3 regions of the Paraburkholderia sp. BR10937 genome follow, and region 3 is predicted to be linked to each of the others. Evidence: predicted binding sites of a transcription regulator. Region 3 holds the regulator's gene; each other region holds the start of a gene.
What was found. Region 3 encodes LexA, which represses DNA repair genes until DNA is damaged. Its sites were predicted from a motif close to ACTGTATNNNNATACAGT; they were not measured.
Positions count from the first base shown of each region.

Region 1: a site for LexA is predicted at 2,985-3,002, ahead of recA (recombinase RecA). Genes of this name have one in related genera too.
Region 2: a site for LexA is predicted at 4,811-4,828, ahead of dinB (DNA polymerase IV). Genes of this name have one in related genera too.

Region 1 covers NZ_JBFRCL010000040.1:66,505-73,725, reverse strand. The annotation lists gene sucC (ADP-forming succinate--CoA ligase subunit beta) at 1-23, opposite strand, end outside; gene AB4Y44_RS28480 (DUF2889 domain-containing protein) at 74-769, opposite strand; gene recX (recombination regulator RecX) at 888-1,796, opposite strand; gene recA (recombinase RecA) at 1,829-2,905, opposite strand; gene AB4Y44_RS28465 (response regulator transcription factor) at 3,154-3,906, shown strand; gene AB4Y44_RS28460 (sensor histidine kinase N-terminal domain-containing protein) at 3,919-5,568, shown strand; gene AB4Y44_RS28455 (MFS transporter) at 5,890-7,221, shown strand, end outside.
Region 2 covers NZ_JBFRCL010000026.1:70,681-77,901, reverse strand. The annotation lists gene AB4Y44_RS21980 (M3 family metallopeptidase) at 54-2,153, shown strand; gene AB4Y44_RS21975 (amidohydrolase family protein) at 2,237-3,523, opposite strand; gene dinB (DNA polymerase IV) at 3,629-4,732, opposite strand; gene AB4Y44_RS21965 (aspartate/glutamate racemase family protein) at 4,967-5,674, shown strand; tRNA gene AB4Y44_RS21960 (tRNA-Met) at 5,770-5,846, opposite strand; gene AB4Y44_RS21955 (PadR family transcriptional regulator) at 5,997-6,539, opposite strand; gene AB4Y44_RS21950 (NAD(P)H-dependent flavin oxidoreductase) at 6,728-7,221, shown strand, end outside.
Region 3 covers NZ_JBFRCL010000027.1:80,347-87,567, reverse strand. The annotation lists gene AB4Y44_RS22645 (hypothetical protein) at 1-89, shown strand, start outside; gene AB4Y44_RS22640 (ABC transporter permease) at 108-944, opposite strand; gene nodI (nodulation factor ABC transporter ATP-binding protein NodI) at 1,003-1,917, opposite strand; gene AB4Y44_RS22630 (universal stress protein) at 2,239-2,709, shown strand; gene AB4Y44_RS22625 (DUF2939 domain-containing protein) at 2,771-3,454, opposite strand; gene AB4Y44_RS22620 (hypothetical protein) at 3,551-3,928, opposite strand; gene lexA (transcriptional repressor LexA) at 4,009-4,659, opposite strand; gene AB4Y44_RS22610 (sulfate ABC transporter substrate-binding protein) at 4,952-6,010, shown strand; gene cysT (sulfate ABC transporter permease subunit CysT) at 6,154-7,053, shown strand; gene cysW (sulfate ABC transporter permease subunit CysW) at 7,050-7,221, shown strand, end outside.

The DNA.
Region 1 (7,221 bases), on a different contig from region 3:
CCCTGGTACTCGTGAATCTTCATGCGTGATTCCTTCAGTCTGAGAGTTGGAGTGAACTTCGATTCCGCTGTTGTTATTCATGCGAGACGGCGTCGGCCCTGCCCTCTTGGCCCGGGCTCCGGCTGTCGCGCACGCTGGGGGTTTCCGCGCCGCGTGCGATTGAACGCGGCACATGGCCATACCAGCGCGGATAAAACTGCTTCACCGCCTCCCCGTCGAACCGCAGCGCGTGGCAGCGGCCAAGCTGGAAGGGCGGCTTTTCACCGGTGGCCTCACTGCCTCCGGCGGTCTTGCCGAGTTCCGGTCCGGGCGCTTCACCCGGCGAGCCATTCGATGTGTCCCACACTGCCCCGACGAACGCCTGGATCGCAGCGGTCGGCAAAACGCCCAACATTTCTGTGAGGTGTGTGCAGCCGACCGTGCCGGCGAGGAGCCGGCCCGCTTCACGGCGGAAATTGTCGAGGAGATTGAGCCCGATAAGGGCCCGATAGGCGGGATTAGCGTTCTGGCACTGACCGTCGTAAGGCACCCAGTCGGACGACGCTTCGGCGTCGACGACGTTGAGCTTGCGATCGATCGTAATGCGCAGCCAGAGTTCATGGATCGGCAGACCATTGGGCCGGACACCGGCGGCGAGCGGCACGTCGCGTGGCTTGTGGTCAGTCAGGCACGCGTCGATGTCCCACAGGCCGTCTTCACGCTCATAGGCAACCGCCCGGATGGCGCGCTGATGGCGCAACTGGCGGGGCACGGGCGGAGAAAGCGGCATGCTAGAGGTAAGACCGGATTGGAAAACCTCGTGATTTTAACATACCGGGTATTTGAGACAGCCGCGAACACACAGGCCGGGCGGGGACTTGCCTGAGCGGATTTTTGAGACGGCCGACTCAGTTATCGGACCAGTCTTCGTCGATTCCCTTGAGGATCTTGCCGATGATCGACATCGAGAAGCCGCGCGCCGCGAGAAAGCGCGCCTGACGCGCGCGTGCGGCAGGCGTCTCGGGCAACTGGCCGTACTTCTTCTGCCAGACCGTGCGGGCGCGCGCGAGCTCGGTCTCGCGCAGTTGCGAGCTCACCTCTTCGATCAGCGCTTCGCCCACCGCATGGCGCTTGAGTTCGCTGACGATCCGCCCTGCCCCCACGCGCGACGCGCGCCGGTGCACGACGCTTTCGGCGAAGCGCGCGTCGGAGAGCCAGCCCTCGCGTTCGAGCGAATCGAGCAGCACTTCGAGTGCGTCGGCGTCCTCGGTGTACGGCATGAGCTTGCGCGAGAGTTCGGCGCGGCTGTATTCGCGGCGCGAAAGATAGCCGAGCGCTCGGCCCTTGAGGGAGCGCTCAGGGCGCTGCTTCGCCGTGGACGACTTTTCGCGCTCGCTGGCGCGTGCGGCGCGGCTGGCCGAGCTGCGCTCGTATTGGTCGCCTTGCGGTGCGCTGGATTCGCGCGCCGTTTCGAGAGGCGCGCGACGCGATCGCTTGAATGAGGGTTCGGACGGCGGCTCTGGCGGCACGTTTGCCGCCGCCTCGGCGGCCTCACCGAAGAACGCCTCGAATGGGACTTCGAAGACCGCGCCGCCATCGTCGCCGAGATCGGTGGGCGACGAAAACGCGGCGCCAGAATGCGCAAAGCCGCGATCGCCCGGCTGGGCGTCGCGACTCAAATGGCTTGAGCGGCTCGTGCGCGAGTCGGCAGGCTTGACGGCGGAGCGCCGCTCGGCGCCCCTGTCCGCAGGCGAACCCGCATGCGGGTTAGCCTGCTCGCCGGAAGGCGAGGACGTGGGTGACCCGCCCTTGCGCATCAGCTTGCCTTATCTACGAGAGCCTGGTGGACTTACTCTTCGTCAGCGACTTCGACTTCGCCGGAATCGTTGACGCCGTCCGGCATCGTGCTCACGCCAAGCGATTCGCGGATGCGGTTTTCGATCTCGCGAGCAATGTCCGCGTTCTCGCGCAGGAATTCGCGTGCGTTGTCCTTGCCCTGGCCAATGCGCTCGCCGTTATAGCTGTACCACGCACCTGCCTTGTCGACGATCTTGGCCTGCACGCCGAGGTCGACGATTTCGCCCTGACGCGAGATGCCCTCGCCGTAGAGAATGTCGAACACGGCTTCGCGGAACGGCGGCGAGACCTTGTTCTTCACGACCTTCACACGCGTTTCGCTGCCGATCACTTCGTCGTTCTTCTTGATCGAACCGATGCGGCGAATATCCAGACGCACCGACGAATAGAACTTGAGCGCGTTGCCGCCCGTGGTGGTTTCCGGGTTGCCGAACATCACACCGATCTTCATGCGGATCTGGTTGATGAAGATCACCATGCAGTTCGTCTTCTTGATCGTGCCGGTGAGCTTGCGCAGCGCCTGCGACATCAGACGCGCCTGCAGACCCGGCAGCGAGTCGCCCATTTCGCCTTCGATTTCGGCCTTCGGCACGAGCGCCGCGACCGAGTCGATCACGATCATGTCGATCGAGCCCGAGCGCACCAGCGCGTCGGTGATTTCGAGCGCCTGCTCACCCGTGTCCGGCTGCGAGATGAGCAGTTCGGGCACGTTCACGCCGAGCTTGGCGGCGTATTGCACGTCGAGCGCATGTTCCGCGTCGATGAACGCCGCCGTGCCGCCGAGCTTTTGCATTTCGGCGATCACCTGCAGCGTGAGCGTGGTCTTGCCCGACGATTCCGGACCGTAGATCTCGACCACCCGGCCGCGCGGCAGACCGCCCACGCCGAGTGCGATGTCGAGACCGAGCGAACCGGTGGAGACTACCTGGATGTCCTCGACCGCTTCGCCGTCGCCGAGTCGCATGATCGACCCTTTGCCGAACTGCTTTTCGATCTGCGCGAGCGCGGCGGCCAGCGCCTTGCTCTTTTCAGCAGTCAGCCCAGCCGAGCCTTTCTTGCTATCTTCCATGAATCGTCCTTTGCTATGATGAACGGCATCTCGTGACCATGCGCACGCCTCATTCGGGCTAATGCACACGAACGCAGACACTGTATAAAAAAACAGTGGTTTTGGCAAGCCTTTCTGGCGATCCAGAACCGCGAATTTCGGGAGACCGCCGCGCGTCGCCTGGCCGCGCCTTCAAGGACGCGGCGCGGCGCGGGTGTTACGAGCCTGACTACGAGGTCAAAACGCCTCGAAGGCGACGCTGGCGCAACATGCGAATCCTCATTGCCGAAGACGACAGCATACTCGCGGACGGGCTCGTGAGATCACTCCGCCAATCGGGCTATGCCGTTGATCACGTGCGTAGCGGAGTGGATGCCGATACCGCCTTGTCGATGCAGTCGTTCGACCTCCTGATCCTCGATCTGGGCCTGCCGAAAATGCCGGGCCTCGAAGTGCTGCGCCGTTTGCGCGCGCGCAATTCCAACCTGCCCGTGCTGATCCTCACCGCCGCCGACAGCGTGGACGAGCGCGTCAAAGGCCTCGACCTCGGCGCCGACGACTACATGGCCAAGCCCTTCGCGCTCAACGAACTCGAAGCGCGCGTGCGTGCGCTCACGCGGCGCGGCGCGGGCGGCGGCCCGACCGTCGTGCGGCATGGCGCGCTGGCGTTCGACCAGGTGGGGCGCATTGCGCGCATCAACGACCAGGTGCTCGACCTTTCCGCGCGCGAACTGGGCGTGCTCGAAGTGCTGCTGCAGCGGCTCGGGCGGCTCGTCTCGAAGGAGCAGCTCGTCGACCACCTGTGCGAATGGGGCGAGGAAGTGAGCAACAACGCCATCGAAGTCTACGTGCACCGGCTGCGCAAGAAAATCGAAGCGGGCGGCGTGCGCATCGTGACCGTGCGCGGGCTCGGCTACTGCCTCGAAAAGGAGGCGAAGGACACGCAGGCCGGCGCAAGCCAGACACCCGCCGGCACGCCCGACGCCGCGCCGGCGATGCCCGCCAGCCACTACTTCAAGTAGGCGGGATCGACGATGGCCGGGCGTCCTCCCATCGCGCGCGCCGTGCCGCCCAAGGGCGCCGCAGGCGTGGCCGGTTCGGCCGGCGACGGCGCCCCGGGCGCGACCGCATTCGCGACCGACGCCCTCGACGACGACGCGCGCGACGCCCGCTACGCCAATCCGTTCGCCCCGCCCGACGAAGCCGAAGCCGCCGCCGGGGCGCGCCCGCGCTCGCTCTTCGGCGAGATTCTCGACTGGATGCTCGCGCCGTTGCTGCTGCTCTGGCCGATGAGCATCGCGGTCACGTATCTCGTGGCGAAGTCGATCGCCAATGGCCCCTTCGACCGCGCGCTCGAAACCGACGCCTATGTGCTCGCGCGCCAGATCCAGCCGGTGAACGGCGTGGCCGAGCTGACGCTGCCCGCCTCCACGCGCGACTTCCTGCGCGCCGATAACGTCGACAGCGTGTTCTATCAGGTGCTCGGCAGCCGCGGCGAGCTGATCGGCGGCGATCGCGACATGCCGCTGCCGCACGACGACGACCGCCCGCCGCCGGGCCTCGTCGAGTTCCGCGACGACACGCTGCATGGCATCGACATCCGCGTCGCCTACACGACGGTGGAGCCGAAGCATCCCGGCGCCGACGACCGGCAAGGTCAACCCGTCCTCGTGCAGGTCGCGGAAACGCTCGACAAGCGCCGCCAGCTCGCCAACGACATCATCAAGGGCGTGATCCTGCCGCAGTTCGTGATCTTGCCGCTCGCGATCCTGCTCGTGTGGTTCGGCCTCTCGCGCGGCCTCGCGCCCCTGCACGCGCTGCAGTCGAACATCCGCATGCGCCGGCCCGACGATCTATCGCCGCTCGAAGCGCGCCGCGCGCCGCCCGAGATCGAGCCGCTCGTCACCTCGTTCAACGACCTGCTCACGCGGCTCGAACAGAACATGGAGCTGCAAAAGCGCTTCATCGCCGACGCCGCGCATCAGATGAAAACGCCGCTTGCGGGCCTGCGCACCCAGGCCGAACTCGCGCTGCGCCAGAACGCGCCCGCCGAAGTGCACCGCTCGCTCGAGCAGATCGCGACGAGCTCCGAGCACGCCGCGCGGCTCGTCACGCAGCTGCTCGCACTCGCGCGCGCGGAAAACCGCATGTCCGGACAGGTCTTCACGCCCGTGGACGTGGCCGACGTGGCGCGCCACGCCGTGCGCGACTGGGTGCAGCCGGCGCTCGCCAAGCAGATGGACCTCGGCTACGAAGACCCCGAAACAGCCGGCGGCAGTGAGGAGGACGATGGCGAAGCGGCGGCGCGCATCGAAGTGGACGGCAACCCGGTGATGCTGCGCGAGATGCTCTCGAACCTCATCGACAACGCGATCCGCTATACGCCCGCGGGCGGGCGCATCACCGTGCGCGTGCGGCCCGAGCCCGCGGCGGGCGCGGTCCATCTCGAGGTGGAAGACACCGGCATGGGCATTCCGTCCGCCGAGCGCGAGCGCGTGCTCGAGCGCTTCTACCGCATTCTCGGGCGCGACGGCGAAGGCAGCGGGCTCGGGCTCGCGATCGTGCGCGAGATCGCCACGATGCACGGCGGCACGCTCGCCATCGACGATCACGTCTATCAGGACACGCCGCGACTCGCCGGCACGCTCGTGCGAGTGACCCTGCGGCTGCGCACGCACGCTTGAGCGGCATCGCCGATGCTTTGGCGGCGAGATCACCGCGAAACTGACGGATCGCGTCAGAAAATCGGGATGGGACTTACCCTTATCCGATCCGCGTCCCGCGAGTCACGATCGCCACGTTAGAAGATGTTCAAATCGAAATGCGCGATTTTGCTTGCACATTCAGCGAACATAGCCGATTAGACCCCACTCCGATACCTCACTCAGAAACCCACACGCGCGTCAGAAGCCCGTAAGTTTCCATTCCAATAATGCTCCGCAGGACCGCGGGTCTACGAATCGCCTGCCCGGCGGACCACACGCATATCAATACTGGAGACATCTATGGCAACCGTTGGCGGACAAGTCTCGCACGCGCCGATGACCCGCGACGAAAAACGCGTGATCTTCGCGTCGTCGCTCGGCACCGTGTTCGAGTGGTACGACTTTTACCTGGCCGGGTCGCTCGCGGCCTTCATCAGCAAGAGCTTCTTTTCCGGCGTCAATCCCACGGCCGGCTTCATTTTCACGCTGCTCGGCTTCGCCGCCGGCTTTGCCGTGCGTCCGTTCGGCGCGATCGTGTTCGGCCGCCTCGGCGACCTCGTGGGCCGCAAGCACACGTTCCTCGTCACGATCGTCATCATGGGTATCTCGACCTTCGTGGTCGGTTTCCTGCCCGGCTACGCGTCGATCGGCATCGCCTCGCCGGTGATCTTCATCGCCATGCGTCTGCTGCAGGGTCTCGCGCTCGGCGGCGAGTACGGCGGCGCCGCGACTTACGTCGCGGAACACGCGCCGGCCGGACGCCGGGGCTTCTACACCTCGTGGATCCAGACGACCGCCACGCTTGGCCTGTTTCTCTCGCTGCTCGTGATCCTCGGCGTGCGCACCTTCACCGGCGAAGAGCAGTTCGCCGCATGGGCATGGCGCATTCCGTTCGTCGCCTCGATCCTGCTCCTCGCGGTTTCAGTGTGGATCCGTCTGCAACTCGACGAATCGCCGGCGTTCAAGCGCATCAAGGCCGAGGGCAAGGTCTCGAAGGCCCCGCTCACGGAAGCATTCGGCCAGTGGAAGAACCTCAAGGTCGTGCTGCTCGCGCTCTTCGGCGTCACGGCCGGCCAGGCCGTGGTCTGGTACACGGGCCAGTTCTACGCGCTCTTCTTCCTTACGCAGACGCTCAAGGTGGACGGCGCCAGCGCCAACATCCTGATCGCGGTGGCGCTCTTGATCGGCACGCCGTTCTTCCTGTTCTTCGGCGCGCTCTCGGACAAGATCGGCCGCAAGCCGATCATCATGGCTGGCTGCCTGATCGCGGCGCTCACCTACTTCCCGATCTTCAAGGCGATCACGCACTACGCGAACCCGGCGCTCGAAGCCGCGACCGCACGCGCACCCATCGTCGTGATCGCGGATCCGGCCGAATGCTCGTTCCAGTTCAACCCGGTCGGGACCTCGAAGTTCACGAGCTCGTGCGACATCGCCAAGAGCGCGCTTTCGAAAGCCGGCCTGAACTACGACAACGTGGCCGCCCCGGCAGGCACGCGCGCGCAGATCAAGGTGGGCGACACGACCATCGACACGTTCGACGGCCGGGCGCCCGGCGCCAAGGAAGCCGGCGCGCTGTTCGAGAAGACGCTCGCGGCCACGCTGAAAGCGGCGGGCTATCCGCTCAAGGCC
Region 2 (7,221 bases), on a different contig from region 3:
CGCGTGCCGCGCCCCCGGCCCCTAACCCGCGACAGACAGGAACAGGAAGCATCATGGCTACTACCCCCTCCGACAATCCGCTCCTCGATTTCACCGGCCTGCCGCGCTTTGGCGAAATCCGCCCCGAACACGTGACGCCCGCGCTCGACGTCCTGCTCGCGAACGCGAAGGCCGCGGTCGAGCGCGCCGCGCAACCCATGACGCCCGCGCAATGGAGCGACGTGGTCGAGCCGGTCGAACGCGCCAGCGAGCCGCTTTCGCGCGCCTGGGGCGTGGTCGGCCACCTGAACGCCGTCGCCGACACGCCGGAGCTGCGCGCCGCCCACGGCGAGAACCTGCCGCGCGTAACCGAATTCTGGTCGAGCGTCGGCCAGAATCTCGAGCTTTTCAAGAAGTACAAGGCCATCACGAATCACAACTCGTTCGAGCTGCTCTCGGGCGAACGCAAGAAAATCCTCGACAATTCGCTGCGCGACTTCCGCCTCTCCGGCGCGGAACTGCCCGAAGACCAGAAGCCGCGCTTCGCCGAGCTGCAGGAGCGTCAGGCCGCGCTCGCCAAAGCCTTCTCCGACCACGTGCTCGACGCGACCAACGGCTACGCGTTCTACGCCACGAACGAAGCCGACCTTGCGGGCCTGCCCGAGGACGTGGTCGCCGCCGCGCGCGAAGCCGCCGAGCGCGAGAACAAGGAAGGTTGGAAGTTCACGCTGCACTTCCCCTCGTACTTCCCGGTCCTGCAGTACTCGGAAAACCGCGCGATGCGCGAGACGATGTACCGCGCCTACGTCACGCGCGCGTCCGAACTTGGCCCCGTCTACGGCGGCGGCAAGGCCGAATGGGACAACACGGCGATCATCGAGGAGCAACTGAAGCTGCGCGCCGAAGAAGCGAAGATGCTCGGCTACAACAACTTCGCCGAAGTCTCGCTCACGCCGAAGATGGCGGAAACACCGGCCCAGGTGATGAGCTTCCTCGAAGACCTCGCCACGCGCGCGCGCCCGCACGCCGAAAAGGACTGGGAAGAGCTGCGCGAATTCGCCGCGAGCGAACTGGGGCTCACGCAGATCGAACCGTGGGACATGGCGTTCGCCGCCGAGCGGCTGCGCCAGAAGCGCTACTCGTTCTCGGAAAACGAAGTGAAGCAGTACTTCCCGGAAGACTTCGTGCTGCAGGGCCTGTTCAAGGTCACGGAAACGCTGTTTGGCGTGCGCATCCGCCCGGACACCGCGCCGGTATGGAATCCCGATGTGCGTTTCTTCCGCGTGGAAAACGCGGACGGCACGCTCGTCGCGCAGTTCTATCTCGACCTCTATGCACGTGAAGGCAAGCGCGGCGGCGCATGGATGGACGACGCCCGCTCGCGCCGCAAGCTCGAAGGCAATGACGTGCAAACGCCCGTCGCGTATCTCACGTGCAACTTCTCGGCCCCGGTCGGCGGCCGCCCTGCGTGCTTCACGCACGACGAAGTCATTACGCTGTTCCACGAGTTCGGCCACGGCCTGCACCACATGCTCACGCGTGTGGACGAACTGGGCGTCTCGGGCATCAACGGCGTGGAGTGGGATGCCGTCGAACTGCCCTCGCAGTTCATGGAAAACTTCTGCTGGGAATGGGACGTGGTGCGCGAAATGAGCTCGCATGTCGAGACCGCCAGGCCGTTGCCGCGCGAACTCTTCGACAAGATGCTCGCCGCGAAGAACTTCCAGAGCGGTCTCGGCACGCTGCGTCAGATCGTGTTTTCGATGTTCGACATGGCGCTGCACGTGGACTTCGACGCGTCGAAGGGCAAGAGCGCGAACGACCTCGCACGCGAGATCAACGAGCGCTACCACGTCATTCCGCAGGCATCGTTCTCGCGCTGGCCGAACACGTTCAGCCACATCTTCGCGGGCGGCTACGCGGCCGGCTATTACAGCTACAAGTGGGCCGAAGTGCTTTCCGCCGATGCCTATGCGGCCTTCGAGGAAGCCGCGCAGGCCGCGAAGTCGAGCGTGCTCGACGAAGCGACCGGCACGCGCTACCGCAAGGAAATTCTGGAAGTGGGCGGCAGCCGCCCGGCGATGGAATCGTTCAAGGCCTTCCGCGGCCGCGAGCCGAACATCGACGCGCTGCTGCGCCACAACGGCATGGAGCAGCCGCCGGCACAGCAGTGAACGCGTGACTCGCTCATAAGCGATCCGAACGAAAACCGCGCATGGGTAGGCAACCCATGCGCGGTTTTTTATTGCCGGACCTTTTATCGATGCAGTCTGAAATCGACGCTTTGCGGCCGCCCTTCGAGCGCAAGCGCCGCGCGCTGCGCGGGTTGCCGGCTCACCACCCTGCCCCGGCTCACGACCGCCAGCCGCGCCGCGCGCAGCCGGATCGCCTCGACGGGATCGCGAGCGTCGAGCACCACGAGGTTCGCCGCGCAACCGGGCGCCACGCCGTAGCCTTCGAGGCCGAGGATCGTCGCGGCATTGACGGTCACCGCGTCGAAGCAGGCGCGCGAGGCGTCGGTGCCCGTCATTTGCGCGACGTGCAGGCCCATGTGCGCAACTTCGAGCATGTCGCCCGAGCCGAAGCTGTACCACGGGTCCATCACGCAATCGTGGCCGAACGCGACGGTCACGCCGGCCGCCATCAACTCGGGCACGCGCGTCATGCCGCGGCGCTTCGGGTAGGTATCGGCGCGCCCTTGCAGCGTGATGTTGATGAGCGGATTCGCAATTGCCGCGACACCCGACTCGCGCATCAGCGGGATCAGCTTGCTCACGTAGTAGTTGTCCATCGAATGCATCGAGGTGAGATGCGAGCCAGTCACGCGCCCATGCATGCCCAGCCGGTGCGTCTGCGCCGCGAGCGTTTCGATGTGGCGCGAGAGCGGGTCGTCGGATTCGTCGCAATGCATGTCCACGCGCAGGCCCTTGTCGGCGGCGAACTCGCAGAGCAGGCGCACCGAGTCGGCGCCCTCCGCCATCGTGCGCTCGAAGTGGGGAATGCCGCCCACCACGTCCACGCCCATCGCGATCGCGCGCTTGAGATTGTCGAATGCACCGGGGCTGCGCAAGACGCCATCCTGCGGAAACGCCACGAGCTGGAGATCGAGATACGGGGCGACGCGGCGCTTCACTTCGAGCAGCGCCTCGACGGCGAGCAGCCGTGCGTCGCACACATCGACGTGTGAGCGGATCGCGAGGAGCCCGCGCGCGACGGCCCAGTCGCAGTACTGCAGCGCGCGCTCGACGAGCGCCTCCTGCGTGAGATGTGGCTTGAGCTCGCCCCACAGCGCGATGCCCTCCAGCAGCGTGCCCGACGCATTCACGCGCGGCAGGCCATACGAGAGCGTGGCGTCCATGTGGAAATGCGCATCGACGAACGGCGCGCTCACGAGCGCACCCGCCGCATCGATCTCCTCGCGCGCCGCCGTTGCGAGATGCGGCTCCACCGCCGCAATGCGCCCCGCCTCGATGCCGATATCCACGGTGGGATAGCCGGCGGGATGTGCGTGCGCGAGCACCGCGCGGCGAATGATCAGGTCCATCTGCGGCTCCTTGTTCTGGCGTGGCGCTTTCGTTAAGACTCGCGTCGATTCTATCGACGCCAGAATGACGCCGCCAGCGGCGTGGCCCGCATCTACGCACAGGCGTCAGACGGGCGCGCTCGGGCCGTCGTCTTCCGCAGGATCGTCGTCGAAGAGCGCGAACTGCCCGCGCAACGCCGGGTTGTCCTCTTCGAGCCGCACACCCACGCCCAGCAGACGCACCGCCAGCTTGCGCCGCGCGAGTCCTTTTTCGAGCATCAGGAGCAGGGTGCGCACATTGGTGGCGTCGGCCACACACTCGACCGTCGTACGCTGGAAGTCGGCGAAGCGGATCTTCACGAAGAGCTTGCGCACCGCGTGCGCGCAAGCCGCGCGTTCGATGCGAGCGTCGAGCTGCACCGCAAGACGCTTGAGCTCTTCGCTGCACGCTTCGAGCGTGAGCAGGTCGTTCACATAGGTCGTCTCGATGCTCACCGGCTTGCGCTCCTGATCGGCGCGCACGGGCCGGTCATCCAGGCCGCGCGCGAGTTCGTAGAGCCGCTTGCCGAACACGCCGAAATGCCGGTGCAGATCGAACAGCGACCACGTGCGCAGTTGCGCGCAGGTGGTGAGCCCGAGGTTTTCGAGCTTCGCCGCCGTGACCTTGCCGACGCCGTGGATCTTGCGCACCGGCAGCGCAGCGACGAAGGCATCGACTTCAGGCGGACGCACGACGAAGAGGCCATCGGGCTTGTTCCAGTCCGAGGCGATCCTGGCGATGAACTTGTTCGGCGCCACGCCGGCCGATACCGTCACGCCTACGGTTTCGCGCACGCGCGCGCGAATTTCCTCGGCGATCAGCGTGGCGCTGCCGTTGCAGCGCGAGGCGCGCGTGACGTCGAGATAGGCTTCGTCGAGCGAGAGCGGTTCGACCTCGGGCGTGTAGTCGCGGTAGATCGCCATGATCGCGCGCGAGGCGGTGCGGTACTTCTCCATCGCCGTGGGCAGGATCAGCAGCTCGGGACACTTGCGCATGGCGAGCGCCGAGGACATCGCCGAATGAATGCCGAAGCGCCGCGCCTCGTAGTTGCAGGTGGCGATCACGCCGCGCTGGTCGGGCCGTCCGCCCACCGCGAGCGGACGGCCGCGCAACGAAGGGTCGTCGCGCATTTCGACCGACGCATAGAAGCAGTCGCAGCCGCAGTGGATGATCTTGCGAGCGGCGGCGATAAGTGCGGCGGCGGAGCGCCGCGGGTCGGGCGCAGCCGGCGGCGCGAGGTCGGAAGAAGGCGAGTTCACGGTCCCGATACTGTACAAAAACACAGTACTATTTCAAGACAAGTGTCCGCGCCCTTTATCGGCTCCCGTACCGCTTCGGATCGGCCAGATCCGTCTCTGGACTGCTGGCTGCGCGGGCCTATACTCGTGCGGACTGAACAGGCCACGAGGGCGAGGAACGAATCGATGAAGACGATCGGCGTGATTGGCGGGATGAGCTGGGAGTCGTCGGCCGAGTATTACCGGCTGCTGAACCGCCACGCGAAGGCGCGTCTGGGCGGCCATCATAATGCGCGCAGCCTGATGGTGACCGTGGACTTCGCGCAGGTCGAAGCGCTCCAGCGCGCGGGCGACTGGGAGGCGCTGGGCCTGCAGATGGCCGAGGCCGCGCAGCAGCTCGAACGCGGCGGCGCCGATATCGTGCTGCTCGCGACGAACACGATGCATCGCGTGCGCGCGGCGATCGAGGCGACGATCTCGATCCCCTTCCTGCATATCGCGGACCCGACCGGCCAGGCGTTGCGCGCCGCGGGCTTCACGCGAGCGGGCCTGCTCGGCACGCGCTACACGATGGAACAGGACTTCTATGTGGGGCGATTGCGCGAGGCGCACGGCATCGAAGCAATCGTGCCGAACGAACACGATCGCGCGGACGTGCATCGGATCATCTACGACGAGCTGTGTCACGGCAACGTCGATGCGCAGTCGCGGCGCGCGTATCAGCGCGTGATCGATGACCTCGCGGCACGCGGCGCGCAGGCCGTCATTCTCGGTTGCACGGAAATCACGCTGCTAATCGGACAGAAGGATTCGGCACTGCCGGTGTTCGACACGACTGCGTTACACGCGCAGGCCGCGGTGGATTGGGCGATTGGAAGCGAGGCAGGTGCCTAGCAAGGGCGCTCGTTGCAGCTTCGAGCTGCAGAAAACAAAAAACCCGCTCAGAGCGGGTTCATTGTTTGGCACGAGGCCTTGCTGCTTAAGACGTTTGGTTGCGGGGGTAGGATTTGAACCTACGACCTTCGGGTTATGAGCCCGACGAGCTGCCAGACTGCTCCACCCCGCGTCCGTCAGAGAAAAGAATTATAGGGTGCAGCGACCACTCCGTCAAGCGTCTTTTTCACATGGCTGAAACATCACGCGTTCGGACGTCGTCGAGCCGGCGATCGCAACGCGAATCTCAACCCGACAATTACTTCGGACAACCTGGCACATTTCACTGTGCCTGCGCGGGTTCCACCAGCGTGCGCACCTCTTCCGCCCAGGCAAGCCACATCTCCTGCGTATGGATGCCCGCCTTGAGGATCGCGTACTGCAACCGCTGCCCGCGCGTGAGCGATGCCGCGCCAAAATCGCGCTGCTCGATCTCCCGATACGTCGTGAGCCGTGCACGATTTTCTTCGATGAGCCGCGCGAGTTCCTCGGCGAGGCCGAGCGGCCCGATCACGGCATCGGCGCGCAGCTTGAGCAGAAACACGTTGCGCGAGTCGAGGTCGAGCGCGGTCTCGCGCACCCAGCGCGCCACTTCATCCCGCCCGACCGGCAACACGCAGTACACCTTCTTGCGCGACGCGGCGGCCGTCTCGTCTTCGATGACCGAGACCCACCCCGCGTCGACCATGCGGCCCAGTTCGCGATAGATCTGCTGATGGGTGGCGTGCCAGAAGTAGCCGATCGCGCGATCGAAGCGGCGCGCGAGGTCGTAGCCCGATGAAGGCTTTTCCAGCAAGGCGATGAGGATGGCATGCGGCGTCGACATGCGGCGATTCTAAACCACGCCCCGCCCGATACCGGATCTGTTGCGGACCGAATTTTTCCAATATGCAACTGGTTGCATAGTTTCGACGGCTTTGCTATGTTTGAGCCTGCCAGCCGGCGCGTACGCCGGCGCATCGAATCACGCGACGGCAGCCGCACCCGGCGGCCGCCCCAGTCCAGGAGATATGGATGTCCCTGCCCGCCTTGCTGCGCCGCGGCCTGTCGATTCCCGTCGTCGGCTCGCCCCTCTTCATCATTTCGAATCCCGATCTCGTGATCGCCCAGTGCAAGGCGGGCGTCGTCGGATCGTTCCCCGCGCTCAACGCGCGGCCCGAGCACGTGCTCGGTGAATGGCTCGACCGCATCACCACCGAGCTCGCCGAGTACAACGCGAAGCATCCGGACGCCCCGGCGGCGCCCTTCGCCGTCAACCAGATCGTGCACAAGTCGAACGACCGCCTCGAGCACGACCTTGGCGTGTGTGCCCAATACAAGGTGCCGATCGTCATCACGTCGCTCGGCGCGCGCGAAGAGGTCAACCACGCGATCCACGCATGGGGCGGCATCGTGCTGCACGACGTCATCAACAACACGTTCGCGAAGAAGGCCATCGAGAAAGGCGCGGACGGCCTGATCGCCGTGGCCGCCGGCGCGGGCGGCCACGCGGGCACGCTCTCGCCGTT
Region 3 (7,221 bases):
GCAAGGTCGGCCGCCAGGAAGGCGGCCCGTTCGCGACGGTTGCGTTTATTTCGGACGTCGATATTCCCTGGGGTGACGACGAGGACTGAGCGCCTCGCGGCGCCGTTTCAGCGCATCATGCGCCGGCGAAACAGCACGGATGCGATCGCGAACGGCACCACCACGTAGATCGCGAGCACCAGCAGGTGCAGGCCGGCCTGCTCGACAGGCCGGTCGAGCATGGCGGGGCGGATCAGCGCAACGGCATGCGCGAGCGGCAGCATCAGCGTGATGTGCTGCGCGGCCGCGGGCAGTTGCGCGATCGGAAAGAACACGCCGGAGAGCAGCAGCATCGGTGTGAGCACGAGCGTCTGATAGAACATGAAGAAGTCGTAGGACGGCGCGAGCGCGGTGACGATCATCGCGCAGCTCGCGAACGCGAGGCCCGCGAGCGCGATCACGGGCAGCGCGAGCAGCATGGAAGGAAAGCTCGCGTAGCCGAGCAGGCCCGCCACCACCATGATCGCCACGCCCGAGAGCACCGACTTGCTCGCGGCCCACATCACTTCGCCGAGCACGACGTCGCCGAGCGTGAGCGGCGTGTGCATGATCGCTTCCCACGTGCGCTGCACGTGCATGCGCGAGAACCCCGAGTACATCGACTCGAAGCTCGCCGACATCATCACCGAAGACGACACCGTACCCGCCGCGAGAAACGCGATGTACGAGACGCCGTCGACGTGCCCGACCATCAGCCCGAGCCCGAAGCCGAGACCGAAGAGATAGATCATCGGGTCGGCGAGATTGCCGAACATCGACGCGAGGGCGAGCTTGCGCCAGACCAGATAGTTGCGCCGCCACACGGCCATCCAGTGCGTGGCGTTCGAAGGCAGCGCGGCGCGCGGCTCGCGCACGCTCGCATGTTCGGGGCGCGAGGGCGTCGGGTTGTTGGTGCGTGTCTGCATGGTGTCCTTGGCGATTCGTACGCCGCCGTCGATCTTGCCGCCGTTAATCCTGCCGCAGTTAATCCTGCATCTCGCGGCCCGTGAGCCGCAGGAACACGTCTTCGAGATTCGCGGGCCGGTGCAGGTAGCGCAAATCGGAGCGATGACGCAGCTTCGCATGAACAGGCGCGGGGTCGTCCACATAGCAGAACAGCGTCTCGCCGCTGATCTCCGTGCGCTTCGCATCGCCCGCGAGTTCGTCGCGCAGCGCCACCGGGTCCGGTCCGTACACCTCGATCACATCGCAGCCGATCTCCGATTCGATCAGCGCTTTGGGTGCGCCCTCGGCGATCTTGCGGCCTTCCTCGATCACGCAGACGCGATTGCAAAGCCGTTCGGCCTCCTCCATGAAATGCGTAGTGAGGAGAATCGTCTTGCCGCGCGCGAGCAGCGAGCGCAGCCGCTCCCAGATCAGATGCCGCGCCTGCGGATCGAGGCCCGTGGTGGGCTCGTCCATCACGAGCACGTCGGGGTCGTTCACGAGCGCGCGCGCGAGCGTGAGACGCCGGCGCATGCCGCCTGAGAGTTCGCCCACGCGCGCGTCGGCCTTGCTTTCGAGGCGCGCGAATTCGAGCAGCGGCGCGACGAGGTCGCGCGTTTCGCGCGCGGACAAACCGAAGTAGCGGCCGAACACGAGCAGGTTCTCGCGCACGGTGAAGTCGGGGTCGAGATTGTCGAACTGCGGCACCACCCCCACGCGCTGGCGGGCGTGGCGCGCGCGCGCCGGCACCGGCTCGCCGCACAGGCTGATGCGACCCGCATCGGGCGAAACGATGCCGAGCAGCATGCGCAGCGTCGTGGTTTTCCCTGCGCCGTTCGGACCGAGCAGTCCGAAGCACTCGCCGGGAACGACGTCGAACGACAGGCCGTTGACGACCGTCCTGTCTCCGTAATGTTTGATGACCTGCTCGAATTCGATGGCGGGTGCGGGCATGGACCGGTTGAACGTGAGTCGAACGGGCATCGCGCGAGTCGCTCGACGTACCGAACGAAAAATCGCACGAAACAAGGCGGCCCATTTTAGTGCATTGCTGCGTGGCGGGTCGGGCATCGCTTACAAGCGTTTTGACGATGCACGAGGCAAATGCATGTCGCGGCAAGCATCCAGCACTGCGCAGGATCCGTACGCCGATCGGGACGCGTCTGGCGTTTTTAGATGCACACCTGGCGTTTTCCAGCCCTTGCGTGTGGATTTGCGGCGCACCATCATGAGAATCGCACAGCCTGCAAATCACGCGGGCGGGGAGAAGCGATCATGGCGAGCTATAAAAAGATTCTGCTCTGTTACGACGGCTCGCGCGAAGGCCGCAAGGCACTGCGTTGCGGCGCCGATCTTGCACTCGATCTGCAGGCTGAGACGCATTTGCTCTCGGTCGTCGACATGCGTTCGACGATTGCCCAGAGCGCCGGCCTGCTGACCGACGTGGCCTGCGGCCGCTTCGAGGAAACGGCGCGCGAGATTCTTCAGGAAGGCGTGGACTGGCTAACCGAGCGCGGCGTGCGTGCTCAGGGGCATTTCGCGTTCGGCCATCCGATCGACGAAATTGCGAATCTGGCGAACGAGCTGAATGCCGACCTCGTGGTGGTGGGTCACCGCTGCCGCACGGGACTCTCGCGCTGGTGGATGGGCGCGGGCAACACGCCGCTGCTCGACCGCGTATCGTGCAGCATTCTCGTGGCGTGTTCGTCGGCGGCTGAGGAAAAGCAGCAGCAAGCCGCCGCGTAGCGGATCAAGCGGGCCGGTTCGCACAGAACCGGCCTGTTTGCGCTTTCACTGCCGATCTGTCTCAGTTCGAGACGTTTCCTTCATTTAGCTCGACCGCCGAGAGCTTCCACGAGAAGAGCCCGTGACGCTGCAGGATGGCTGCGTAGTGCTCGCCCGTACTGCCGCGGTCCCACGTGAGCCCGAACTCATTGAGGCCGCGATAGCCGGCCGTGGTCACCGGCCGCGCCTCGGGTGCGGGGTTGCCGGATGCGGCCGGGGCCGGTGGCGCGTCGGAGGCGGGTGCCGATTGCGCCGGCTCTGCCGATTGCGTGGATGGCGCGCCGGATTCCGCTGGCGGCGGCGCGTGCGGCCGGTCGCCGGGCTTGCCCGTCGGCGGCATGCCATCGAGCAGGGCGGCCACGCCTTCCGGTGTGGCGTAGGCATCCACGAGCGGACTAATCAATGCCGCGCCAATCACGGCGCCGAGGATCAGCAACGGATTGCTGCTGTGCTGCCCCTCGACGCGCCGGTGCAGCATCTTGCCCACCTGCTGTTTCAGGCTCAGGCGCAGCGCAGGGTAATCGACGTACTCGTTGAGCGCGACGGCGTCACGCGCGTCGGCCGCTGCTTTCATGTGTTTCACCGCGATATAGGGCGACGCATAGGCGTAGCCGATCGCGGCAACGACCATTGCGACGGCAACCGTGATCGCAACGGGCTTTTTCCAGCCGTGGGTCTTACGCGGGGTAGAGAGAGATTCCGTCATCGGCAGAGAGCAAATCGTTCAAACACGGTGTTGACCGCAAACCTGGCCAAACGATCCCGCCCGTAACCTCTTCTCACATTTAAGCCGTGTTGCCGCTTACTTCGCGAGCGCCGCGGGCAGGTCGCTGTGCTGTTCTGCGATGCAGCGGTCGATCGCGCGGCATACCGCGTCGACCGTGCCGACGAGGATGAGCCGCGACGGACCCTGATAGACGCGCACGGGCGCACGACGCATGGGCTGTTCGGTATTGAGCGTGCTGTTGAGCGACACGCGCGCAAACGCGGGTTGAGCCGAGGGCAGCACGGGCAGGTCGGCCGTGCTGGCCGCCACCATCTCCGGCGAGTCTTCGAAAAGCGAGCCGCTCAGCGCGGCAGCCGAACCGCGCACTTCGCGGACCGCGCACGAGGCGATTCCACGGAGATGGCGAAGACGGCCGAATTGGCGGAAGGGCAGCAGGCGGGCAAGGCGTTCCATGACTCTCTCCAGGTAGTGCGCAGACGGTGCGTGCGCAAACTCTGCGCGAACTGCGCGCAAACTGCGCGCAGACGGATTGCTTAGAATTCGGTGGGGCGGATCAGGCCGACCGCGATGCCTTCGAGCGCGAATTCCGCGCTGCCGGCCTCGACAAAAATATTGTCGTAGTCGGGGTTCTCGGCGATCAGCTCGAGCCCGTTCGGACGGCGCTTCAGGCGCTTCACGGTGACGTCGTCGCCAAGGCGCGCCACGATGATCTGGCCGTCTTTCGCTTCGGCCTTCTTCTGCACGGCGAGCAGGTCGCCGTCGAGGATGCCGGCGTCGCGCATGGACAGGCCGCGCACCTTCAGGAGGTAGTCGGGGCGGCTCGAGAAGAGCGCCGGGTCGCACATGTAGTTCTGCGAGATGTGCTCCTGCGCGAGGATCGGGCTACCCGCCGCGACGCGGCCGACGAGCGGCAGCGAGAGCTGCATGATGCTCGGGTGCGGGAGCGTGAACTGGTGCGGCAGGTCGTCGGGCCCCGGCACGAGGCGGATGCCGCGCGAGGCGCCCGCAGCCAGTTCGATCACGCCCTTGCGCGCGAGCGCACGCAGATGCTCCTCCGCGGAGTTGGCCGAGCTGAAGCCGAGTTCCGCCGCGATCTCGGCGCGCGTGGGCGGGAAGCCCGTGCGCTCGATGGCCCGGCGAACCAGATCGAAAACCTGCTGCTGTCGTGCGGTGAGTTTGGTCATGGCGCCACTGTATGTTTGAACAGGTAACTGTATTTTTATACAGTACTCGTCACTTTTCAAGTGTTACTTGAAGTTCATCGACTGAGCGTTGCCATCAGGCCGTTTTCCCGTGTTTGCGCGGATGAAACCGCGTTCCAGCAGCGACTTCCTCTGTCCTTACCACTTTTGCGTATTAAAAAATGAGAAAACATCATTTTTAATAATGTAAGCGGATCGCTAGACTGGCCTCCATCGTTAGCTGCAACTCACCAATGAGCGCAAACGAGCACACACGAGAACGGAGAACAGATAGATGGGCACGACACATACGGGGCGCGCGGGCTGGCTGAAAACACTGGCGGCAAAACTGGTCATCGGCGTTGCGCCGCTCGTCGGGGTCACGGCGATGGCGGCCATGGCGCCCATCGCCGCTCACGCGGATACATCGCTGCTCAACGTCTCCTACGATCCGACGCGCGAGCTGTACCAGGACATCAACGAAGCCTTCATCAAGCAGTGGAAGGCGAAGACGGGCGAAACGCTCACCATCAAGCAGTCGCATGGCGGCTCGGGCGCACAGGCGCGCTCGGTGCTCGACGGCCTGCAGGCCGACGTCGTGACGCTCGCGCTGGCATGGGACATCGACGCGCTCGCCAACAAGGGCATCGTCGCGAAGGACTGGCAAAAGCGTCTGCCCGACAACGCCTCGCCGTACACGTCGACCATCGTGTTCCTCGTGCGCCAGGGCAACCCGAAGCACATCAAGGACTGGGACGATCTGACCAAACCGGGTGTCTCGATCGTCACGCCGAATCCGAAGACCTCGGGCGGCGCGCGCTGGAACTATCTCGCGGCGTGGGCGTACGAGCTGCACCAGCCGGGCGGCAACGAGCAGAAGGCGAAGGACTTCGTCACGAAGCTCTACAAGAATGCGGGCGTGCTCGACTCTGGCGCGCGAGGCGCGACGACGAGCTTCGTGCAGCGCGGCATCGGCGATGTGCTGATTGCATGGGAAAACGAAGCATTCCTCTCGCTCAAGGAGTTCGGCCCGGACAAGTTCGAGATCGTGGTGCCTTCGGTCAGCATTCTGGCTGAGCCGCCGGTTGCCGTGGTGGACAAGGTCGTCGACAAGAAGGGCACGCGCAAGGAGGCCGAGGCCTACCTGCAGTTCCTCTATAGCGAAGAGGGCCAGGAGATCGCTGCGAAGAACTTCTACCGTCCGCGTTCGGACAAGGTCCCGGCGGCGCTCACGGCAAAGTTTCCGAAGCTCAAGCTCTACACGGTCGACGACACCTTTGGCGGCTGGCCCAACGCGCAGAAGACGCATTTCGCGGATGGCGGCGTGTTCGATTCGATCTATCAGCCGCAGTAAAGCTGTCAAGCAGTCAAGCAGTCAAGCAGTCAAGCGGTCCGCATAACGACGTGACCGCATAACAACGAAGCGCGCCTACGGGCGCGCTTTTCGGCGCGAATCTGCACCGCACGAATCGCGCAACCCATGTCTGGACGATGAGCATGACAACGTTTCGATTGCGCAAACCCAGTGCGCTGCCTGGCTTCGGTTTGACGCTCGGCATCACGGTGGCCTATCTGAGCCTCGTGGTGCTCATTCCGCTTGCCGCCACCTTTCTCAAGACGGCGACACTCGACTGGAGCCAGTTCGTGCGCGCCGTGTGGTCGCCGCGCGTGATCGCGTCGTACCGGCTCACGTTCAGCGCCGCGCTCGGCGGTGCGCTGATCAATGCGGTATTCGGCTTCCTGCTCGCGTGGGTGCTCGTGCGCTATACGTTTCCGTTCAAACGGGTGATCGATGCGCTCGTCGATCTGCCGTTCGCGCTCCCGACTTCCGTGGCGGGCATTTCGCTCGCCGCCGTGTATGCGGGCAATGGCTGGATCGGCCAGTTTCTGCAGCCGCTCGGTCTGAAGATCGCCTTCACGCCGCTCGGCGTGCTCGTGGCGCTCACGTTCATCGGCTTGCCGTTCGTTGTACGCACGGTGCAGCCGGTGCTCGAGGACTTCGAACGCGAACAGGAAGAGGCCGCTGCGTGCCTCGGCGCCTCGCGCTGGCTCACGTTCCGCCGTGTCGTGCTGCCCGCGGTGCTGCCGGCGCTCCTGACCGGTTTCGCGCTCGCGTTCGCGCGTGCGCTCGGCGAGTACGGCTCGGTCATCTTCATCGCCGGTAATGTGCCGATGAAGTCGGAGATCACATCGCTCCTCATCATCACGAAGCTCGAACAATACGACTATGCGGGTGCAACCGCGCTCGCCGTGATGATGCTCTGCGTGTCGTTCGTCATGCTGCTGCTCATCAATTCGCTGCAGTGGTATTTGCAACGCCGCACGAGCCGGGGTGTTACGGCCGGCAGCGCGCCGAATGCCGCGGTGGGCGCAACCGTCGCGGGAGGTGCGCAATGAGCACGCTGCCGCAGCAACGAAGCACGCGCCGGCCGGACCCGGTCACCGAATCACCGTGGGTACGCTGGCTCCTGACTGGCATCGCGCTCGCGTTTCTCGCGCTGTTTCTCGTGGTGCCGCTCGTCGCTGTGTTCTGGCAGGCGCTGTCGAAGGGCATCGGCTTCTACT